Regions from separate parts of the Achromobacter animicus genome, predicted to be linked through region 1. Evidence: predicted binding sites of a transcription regulator. Region 1 holds the regulator's gene; the other holds the start of a gene.
The links. The regulator NrdR, encoded in region 1, represses ribonucleotide reductase genes. The targets are predictions, from matches to a motif close to CACNANATNTNGTG.
Positions count from the first base shown of each region.

Region 2: a site for NrdR is predicted at 1,803-1,816, ahead of AB3147_RS15355 (ribonucleoside triphosphate reductase). Genes of this name have one in related genera too.

Region 1 covers NZ_JAYGJK010000001.1:714,151-718,657, reverse strand. Annotated here, with positions in the region: gene ribD (bifunctional diaminohydroxyphosphoribosylaminopyrimidine deaminase/5-amino-6-(5-phosphoribosylamino)uracil reductase RibD) at 200-1,315, opposite strand; gene AB3147_RS03140 (cysteine hydrolase family protein) at 1,529-2,092, shown strand; gene AB3147_RS03135 (GlxA family transcriptional regulator) at 2,112-3,104, shown strand; gene nrdR (transcriptional regulator NrdR) at 3,154-3,633, opposite strand; gene glyA (serine hydroxymethyltransferase) at 3,856-4,507, opposite strand, start outside.
Region 2 covers NZ_JAYGJK010000001.1:3,388,069-3,392,575, reverse strand. Annotated here, with positions in the region: gene AB3147_RS15355 (ribonucleoside triphosphate reductase) at 1-1,796, opposite strand, end outside; gene AB3147_RS15350 (DUF3325 domain-containing protein) at 1,963-2,313, opposite strand; gene AB3147_RS15345 (hypothetical protein) at 2,598-3,212, shown strand; gene AB3147_RS15340 (catalase) at 3,225-4,507, shown strand, end outside.

The sequences.
Region 1 (4,507 bases):
CGTGACTCTTTTGTGGCAATTCATTTTGCGCGAATATTTGCTCGCGTAATCACCCGAAACGCCTTCGTGCGCGGTGTGGTGCGCGCCCATCGCGCATGCCGATCCTCACGCATCGATAGGGTGCATCGTGCAGACGCAAGCTGTGCGCGGCTTTCAAACGATTGGCAGCCGAACGCGCGGAGTGCTAACAGCAAATCCGTTACGACAACGTGGGCAACGCGACGCTTTCCATCAATTGCCGCCACGTGCCTGCCACGCGCGCGCGCACAGACAGATCGGCGCCCACGCGCGCGATATCGGTAAATTCGTAGCGCCGCGCGGCGTCCAGGTGTTCGAGCATCGGCAAGCGCACCATGCCCGCCGCGTCGCCCAGCAGCACCGGCGCCAGATACAACAACAGTTCGTCGACGCAGCCGGCCGACACCAGCGCACCGCTCAGGCCCGCGCCTGCCTCGACGTGAACCTCGTTGAACTGCTGCTCGCCCATCCAGCGCATCATGGCAGGCAGATCGACGCGGCCAGGTTCCGTGCCCGGCAAGCACACCACGCGCGCATTCTTGTCCGCCAGGCGCGCTGCCTTCGCGGCATCTTCGCGCGCGGTGAACACGATGACCTCTGCGCCATCGAACAGCCGCGCGGTCTCCGGGATCTGGAATTGGCCGTCCACGACGGCCTTGCGCGGCTGGCGCGGCGTATCGACGTCGCGCACGTTCAGCTGCGGATCGTCCTTGAGCACGGTGCCCATGCCGGTCAGCACGACGCAGCTGCGCGCCCGCCAGCGGTGTCCGTCGGCCCGCGCTTCCGGTCCGGTGATCCATTGCGACATGCCGTTATGGAGCGCACTGCGGCCGTCCAGCGACGCCGCCATCTTCATCCACACCCACGGCAGGCCGCGGCTCATACGCGAAATGAAGCCGGCGTTCACCGCCAGCGCTTCTTCGCGGCAGACGCCGGTCGTCACCGCGATGCCCGCTTCGCGCAGCCGCGCCAGCCCCTGCCCGTTGACGAGCGGATTCGGATCACCCATGGCGACCACCACGCGCGCCGGCCGCGCCGCCAGCACCGCATCGACGCATGGCGGCGTGCGGCCGAAGTGGCTGCACGGTTCCAGCGTGACATACAGCGTGGAACCGGCGACCGTCTCGCCACGCGCTTGCGCATCGCGCAGCGCGCAGATTTCCGCGTGCGGGCCGCCCGGCGGCTGCGTCGCGCCTTCGCCCAGCACGCGGCCGTCACGCACGATCACGCAGCCGACCCGAGGGTTGGGCGCGGTGGTGAACATGACGGTGTGCGCCAGCGCCAGGGCGCGTCGCATCCAGAAGAGATCGTCGGAGTCGCGGGTAATGTCCATGCCGAGGATTGTATGTCCGCCGCGCACGAATCTGCCGCGCGGTCCGGGCGCTTTCCGGCTGCCACCCCGCCATGTCCGTTTTGGGCCGCCGGCCGTCTTGGAACGCGCTCGCGGATCCGGCCAATCGGGAGTAAAAATGGCGTCACCCCCAAGAATCCATGGCCAGGAGGCCCGGAAATGAAACAGGCACTTATCGTCATCGACGTCCAAGAATCCTTTCGCCAACGTCCGTTTTGGGACGAATCGGAGTATCCGGCGTTCATTTCGCAGATCCAGCCGCTGATCGACGCCGCCGCCGCGAAGGACATGCCGGTCTTGCAGGTATTCCACACCAGCCCCGCCGACGACCCTGCCAATCCGTTTTCGCTCGCCTCCGGCCACGTCAGGACGCTCAAGGAATTGCGAATTTCTCCCACGGCGGTGTTTCACAAGACAGTGCATTCGTCGCTGTACGCCAAGGACGAGCATGGCGCCTCGTTGCACGATTGGCTGGTCAAACACGGCGTCGAAGGCATCATCGTGGCCGGCATCCGCACGGAACAGTGCTGCGAAACGACGTCGCGCCATGCCAGCGACGCCGGCTTCAAGGTGGTGTTTCCCACCGACGCCACGCTGACCTTTGCCATGCAAAGCCCGTCCGGCAGGAACTACACGCCGGCCGAGATCCGCGACCGGACCGAGCTGGTCCTGCAGGGCCGCTTTGCCCGCATCGTGCGCGCGGCCGACGCGCTGGCCGCGTAGCGTCCGGCGGGAGGCGCAGATGATCCCGGTGTATTTCGTGGTGCCGCGGGGCATCGTCCTGCTGGACCTCGCGGGTCCGGCGGAAGCCTTTCGCGTGGCCAACAAGCTGTGTCCGGGTACGTTCGCGCAGCATTTCTGCGGCCCTTCCCGCGACGTCGAAAGCGGCATTCCGGGCCTGCATTTGGCGCACGTGCAACCGCTGCCGGCGGCCGTGCCCCGCAATGCGCTGGTCATCATCTCGGGCGTGGTGGGCAAACACACGCGCCTGGAAGACGATGATGCGCGCGCCATCGTCGACTGGCTGGCGGTTCGCCACCCGGCCGACGGCTTCACGTTGATGACGGTCTGCGCGGGCGCGCTGTTCGCGGCCGCGGCCGGCCTGACGCGGCAGCGCGAGTGCACCACGCATCACACCTGTCTGGACCAGCTTGCCGCGCTGGATCCCACTGCCCGCGTGCTGGACAACCGCATCTTCGTCGAGGACGGGAATCTGGTCAGCAGCGCGGGCATCACGGCCGGGATCGATCTGGCATTGCACATGGTGTCGCGCCATTGCGGCCCGCGCGCGGCCAGCGAGGCGGCGCGCGACATGGTCGTCTACCAGCGCCGGGCGGGCTCGGATTCCGCGTTGTCGCCCTGGCTGGACCATCGCAGCCATATGCACCCGGGCGTGCACCGGGTCCAGGATGCCGTCATCCGCGATCCGGCCGCGCCCTGGTCGGCCCAGTCGCTGGCGGATCAGGCGCACACCAGCGCCCGCCATCTGACGCGCCTCTTTCGTGAACACGCCGGCTGCACGCCGATGGACTACCTGTATCAGATCCGCGTGGCGCTGGCGCGCGACTTGTTGCGCGACACCCGGCTGGACCTGGAGCGCGTGGCGGAAAAGTCCGGATTCGGGTCGGCGCAACACATGCGCCGCGTATGGCGCAAGTTTCAGCCCCTGACGCCCAGCCTGATGCGGGGGGAGTTCACGCCTGGAGATGCCCTGCGCGGGACGCCAATGCAATGAACGGCGCCCCAGGCGCCGTTCATGATCGGTCAGGCCGCGCCGTGCGGCGCTAGTCCTTGCGCAGCTTGCCGGGCAGCAGCGGCCCCTGCATCTCGCGGATCGCCTCGACGAACTCGCCGATGTCCTCGAAGCTCTTGTAGACCGAGGCAAAGCGCACGTAGGCCACTTTGTCGAGCTTGCGCAGTTCGGTCATGACCAGTTCGCCGATGTGTTCGGACGGCACTTCGCGCTGGCCGCTGGCCAGCAGTTGTTCCTCGATGCGCGCGACGGCCGCATCCACGTCTTCCGTGCTGACGGGGCGCTTGCGCAGGGCCAGGCTCAGGCTGGCGCGCAGCTTGACCGGATCGTATTCGCTGCGGCTGCCATTGCGCTTGACGATCGAAGGCATGGCGAGCTCCACCCGTTCATAGGTGGTGAACCGCTTGTCACAGGACAGGCAACGGCGGCGACGGCGAATGGCGTCGCCCTCTTCGGAGACCCGGCTGTCGACGACCTGCGTTTCGGCATTGCCGCAAAATGGACACCGCATGTGTGATCCCTAAAGGCGCTGGACGCAAAAATTGAGCATATTGTAACGACGGCATGATGCAAAGCGGCATTAGGGACGAATCCGACGCCGCCGCGACATCGGCGCATCGTGCGGCAGATGCCAACGCCTGCCCGCCATAAAGATCAAGGGACGGCACCTTGCGGCGCCGTCCCTTGGTATGACTCTGCCCGGAAGCGGCCAGGCCGCGTCCGGGGCACCTGCTTACTTCTTGCCGTACACCGGCAGACGCGAGGTCAGTTCATTGACCTTGGCGCGCACGGCGGCGATGTTCGCTTCGTCGCGCGGGTTGTCCAGCACGTCGGCGATCAGGTTGGCGGTCAGCTCGGCGTCGGCTTCGGTGAAACCGCGGGTGGTCATGGCCGGCGTGCCCAGGCGGATGCCGCTGGTCACGAAGGGCTTTTCCGGGTCGTTCGGGATGGCGTTCTTATTGACCGTGATGTGGGCCTGGCCCAGCACCGCTTCGGCTTCCTTGCCCGTGATGCCCTTGGAACGCAGGTCCACCAGCATGACGTGGCTTTCGGTACGGCCCGAGACAATGCGCAGGCCACGCTTGACCAGCGTGTCGGCCAGCACCTTGGCGTTCTTGACCACTTGCTGCGCGTAGTCCTTGAACGAGGGTTCCAGCGCTTCCTTGAAGGCCACGGCCTTGCCGGCGATGACGTGCATCAGCGGACCGCCCTGGATGCCGGGGAAGATTGCCGAGTTGATGATCTTCTCGTGCTCGGCCTTCATCATGATGACGCCGCCGCGCGGGCCGCGCAGCGACTTGTGCGTGGTCGAGGTGACGAAGTCGGCGTGCGGAACCGGGTTGGGATAGGCGCCGCCGGCGACCAGACCCGCGTAGTGGGCGATG
Region 2 (4,507 bases), 2.7 Mb from region 1:
TTCATGTACAGGTGCAGCACGGTGCCGCCCGTGTACTTGCTTTGCAGCGTTTCCTGCAATTGCAGCGCGTGGAAGGGATCGTCTGTGTAGCCCACCGGCAACTGGCTGGAGTTTGTGTAGTACGGCTGGGCGTCCGTGCCCGCTTGCAGGATGCCGGGGTAGCGCTTGCGGTCTTCGCGGGCGAACCGGTACGTGGTGCCCTCGGCCGGCGTGGCTTCAAGGTTGTAGAGGTGGCCGGTTTCTTCCTGGAATTCGGTCATGCGCTGGCGCACGCGGTCCAGAAGGCGCACCGCAAAGGCGTGGCCGGCGGGCGTGGTCACGTCTTCGGCATCGTCCGTGAAGTTGCGGATCATCTCGTTGATGCCGTTCACGCCCAGCGTGCTGAAGTGATTGCGCAGCGTGCCCAGGTAGCGGCGGGTGTAGGGGTAGAGGCCCTGGTCGATGTAGCGCTGCACTACCTTGCGCTTGGTTTCCAGCACGTCGCGGCCCAGCGCCAGCAGGTGGTCCAGGCGCGCCATCAGCCGCGCTTCGTCGCCGCGGCAGGTATGGCCCAGACGGGCGCAGTTCACAGTCACCACGCCGACCGAACCGGTCTGCTCGGCCGAACCGAACAGGCCGTTGCCGCGCTTGAGGAGTTCGCGCAGGTCGAGCTGCAGGCGGCAGCACATGGAGCGCACCATGTGCGGCTCCAGGTCGGAGTTCAGGAAGTTCTGGAAGTACGGCAATCCGTAGCGCGCCGTCATTTCAAAGAGGCGCTCGGTATTGGGATGGTCCCAGTCGAAATCGGGCGTGATGTTGTAGGTGGGAATGGGGAACGTGAACACGCGGCCCTTCGCGTCGCCGGCCATCATGACCTCGATGTACGCGCGGTTGATCATGTCCATCTCGGCCTGCAGGTCGCCGTAGGAAAACGGCATTTCCTCGCCGCCCACGTAAGGGATCTGGTCCTTCAGGTCGGCCGGGCAGGTCCAGTCGAACGTGAGGTTGGTGAAGGGCGTTTGTGTGCCCCAGCGGCTGGGCACGTTCAGGTTGAAGATGAGTTCCTGGATGGATTGCTTGACGTCCGCATAGGTCATCGCGTCGCGGCGGATGAAGGGCGCCATGTAGGTGTCGAACGAGCTGAACGCCTGCGCGCCGGCCCATTCGTTCTGCAGCGTGCCCAGGAAGTTGACGATCTGGCCGATGGCGGCCGACATGTGTTTGGGCGGCGTGGATTCGACCTTGCCGGGAATGCCGTTGAAGCCTTCGGTCAGCAACTGGCGCAGCGACCAGCCGGCGCAGTAGCCGCTGAGCATGTCCAGGTCGTGGATGTGGATGTCGCCTTCGCGGTGGGCATGGCCGGCTTCCGGCGTGAAGACGTTGGACAGCCAATAGTTGGCAGTGACCTTGCCGGCGACGTTCAGGATGAGGCCGCCCAGACTGTAGCCCTGATTGGCGTTGGCGTTGACGCGCCAATCGCGCTGTTCCAGATACTCTTCCATGGCGCTTTCGACGTCGACCAGCGTATGGCGCAGCGAACGCAGGCGGGCGTGCTGCTCGCGGTGGACGATGTAGGCGCGCGCCGTGCGCCAGTGGCCTGCCTGGACCAGCACGTCTTCGACGCGGTTCTGGATGGTTTCGACGCCGGGGCAGACGTTGCCGTCCAGCTTTGCGATGACGGTGCCGGTCAGCGCGCGTGCGCCTTGCAGGTCCAACTCCCCGGTGCTTTGGCCCGCCGCCGCCATGGCTTGCGCGATCTTCTCGCTATCGAATGCAACGACGCGGCCGTCGCGCTTGAGGATGTGTTGGATTTCCATTGTTGGCACCATATGTAGTGGAGTGCGACTACTCTATCACCACATATGGTGCTGGAACCGCTGGATGTGGATGCCGGTTGACCCGCATCAAATGGCCGAAAACCGTCGTGAATTTGCGCAATGCGGCGATCGGTCGCACCCGGCGCCTGCGGCCGGCCCGGCCGGATCAGAAGCCGATGCTCACGCCCAGCAGGGAAATCGCCACCGCGACCGCGGCCGTGCCGGCGGCCGGCCGCGGGGCCCATGACAGCAGGCCGAACCACAGCAGCGCGCCTGCGGACAGCCAGCCCAGCCAGACCACCATCCCCAGCACGTCGCCCCACAGGCCCACGCAGGGAAGGATGGCCAGCCCCATCAACAGGACCCCGGCGCCGCGCAGGACGCGCGTGTGGCCGGCGTGCGGATTGCGCGTCCAGACCTGGTGATAGTGACGGGGGGTGGCGAGCGCCAGGCAAGCCATGCCGGCGTAGGTCAGCAGCAAGGCCATCGCGATGGCGCAGAGGTCGTTCATGGTCATGCGGCTGCTTTGTTGCGCGGGTCGCTGTGCCTGCCGGGTGGCGCGACGCCCTTGCGCTGTTGTGGGTAATGCCCCCGATTCTACGGGAATCGGCGCGGCGTCCGGCTTTGGAGCGCTTTGTATTTTCTGCACAGCTTCCGGGCCGCCACTGCTCTCAAGGCGGCAATCGCCTGTGCGGTTCGGCGGACGCAGCCTCGGGAACGCGAATTGCTGTGTTCGCGCCTCCATCGGAAGCGATCGCCCGCCGTGCGCATCGTTGATGACCTACGACAAGGAGCCCAACCATGAAACGCAAAGCCGGAAACGCCCGCCAGATCAAGGAGCTGCTGTACCAGGCGCTGGAAACTGAGATCGGCGGCCTTGCCATTTACGAGACTGCGGTCAGCTGTGCCATCAATGAAGACCTGAAGAAAGAATGGCTGGGCTATCTGGAAGAAACCCGCACCCATCGCCGTGTGTTGCTGACGGTGTTCGAACAACTGAAGCTGGACCCGCAGGCCAAGTCGCCGGGCCGCGACGTAGTGCGTCACCTGGGCGAATCGCTGGTTCGGGCGATGAAGATGGCCATCAACGCCGGCGACCCGGCCGCGGCTCAGCTGGTGGCGACCGAATGCGTGGTGCTGGCAGAGACCAAGGACCACGCCAACTGGTCGCTGATCGGGCTGATTGCCGAGCAGCAATCGGGCGAAGAAGCCAAGATCCTGAAGCAGGCCTATGACGCCGTGGCTACCGATGAGGACCATCACCTGTATCACACGCAAGGCTGGTCGCGCGAGTTGTGGATCGAGTCGCTGGGCTTCCCGGCCGTGCTGCCGCCGCCCGAAGAGGTAAAGAAGGTGGAAACCGCCATTGGTGCGTCCCGTGCCGAGCAGGCGCGCGAAACGATGCTGACCCATTAAGGAGAAAAAATCATGGCAAGCAAGAAGCCAGCAAAGGGCGGCGCGCTCGACACCGCCTACATGAATACCGACAGCGGTCCGGCCACCGGTCCCGCCGGCAAGCCGACCCACCCCGCGCTCCAGCGCGCGGCTGCCGTGGGCGCCACCACAGGCGCCATCCCCCATAACGCCAACAAGGAAGCGGAGTACGGCGAGCAGGCCGCGCGCTGTCCCTACGCTGGCGCACACGTGGGCACGGTGGACCCCGCCGTGGGCGCAAGCTCGCTGTCCGAGAAGGAAGTCTCGGACAAGACGGGCGACGCCGCCACGCCGGGCGTGAACCAGAACGACGGTACGTTGCCCCGTGTGCGCGCGGATGGCGGCGGCCAAGCCCTGACCACCAACCAGGGCGTGCGCATCAGCGACAACCAGCACTCGCTGAAAGCAGGGCTGCGCGGGCCGGCACTGCTGAAGGACTTCATCCTGCGTGAAAAGATCACGCATTTCGACCACGAGCGCATCCCCGAGCGCATCGTGCACGCGCGCGGCTCGGCTGCCCACGGCTACTTTGAGTGCTACAAGCCTCTGACGGACCTGACCGCTGCGTCGCTGTTTGCCGAGGCCGGCAAGCGGACCCCGGTCTTCGTGCGCTTTTCGACCGTGGCTGGCGAGCGCGGGTCCAAGGATACGGCGCGCGACGTGCGCGGCTTTGCCGTGAAGTTCTACACGGACGAGGGCAACTGGGACCTGGTCGGCAACAATATGCCGGTGTTCTTCATCCAGGACGCAATGAAGTTCCCGGACCTGGTTCACGCGGTCAAGCCCGAACCGCATCATGGCATGCCGCAGGCGGCTTCCGCGCACGACACCTTCTGGGATTTCGTGTCCCTCATGCCCGAATCGACGCACATGCTGATGTGGGCGATGTCGGACCGCGCCATTCCGCGCAGCTACCGGATGATGCAGGGCTTTGGCGTGCACACGTTCCGCTTCGTCAACGCGCAGGGCGAATCGCGGCTGGTGAAATTCCACTGGAACCCGATCCTGGGCACGCACTCGCAGGTGTGGAACGAGGCGGTCAAGGTGTCGGGCGCGGATCCGGACTATCACCGGCGCGATCTGTGGGAAGCGATCGACGCGGGCCATGGCCCCGAATGGGAACTGGGTGTGCAGGTCTTCACCGAGGATCAGGCAGAAGGGTTCAGCTTCGACGTGCTGGACGCCACCAAGATCGTGCCCGAGGAACTGGTGCCGGTCGTGCCGATTGGCCGCATGGTGCTGGACCGCAACCCCGACAACTTCTTTGCCGAGACCGA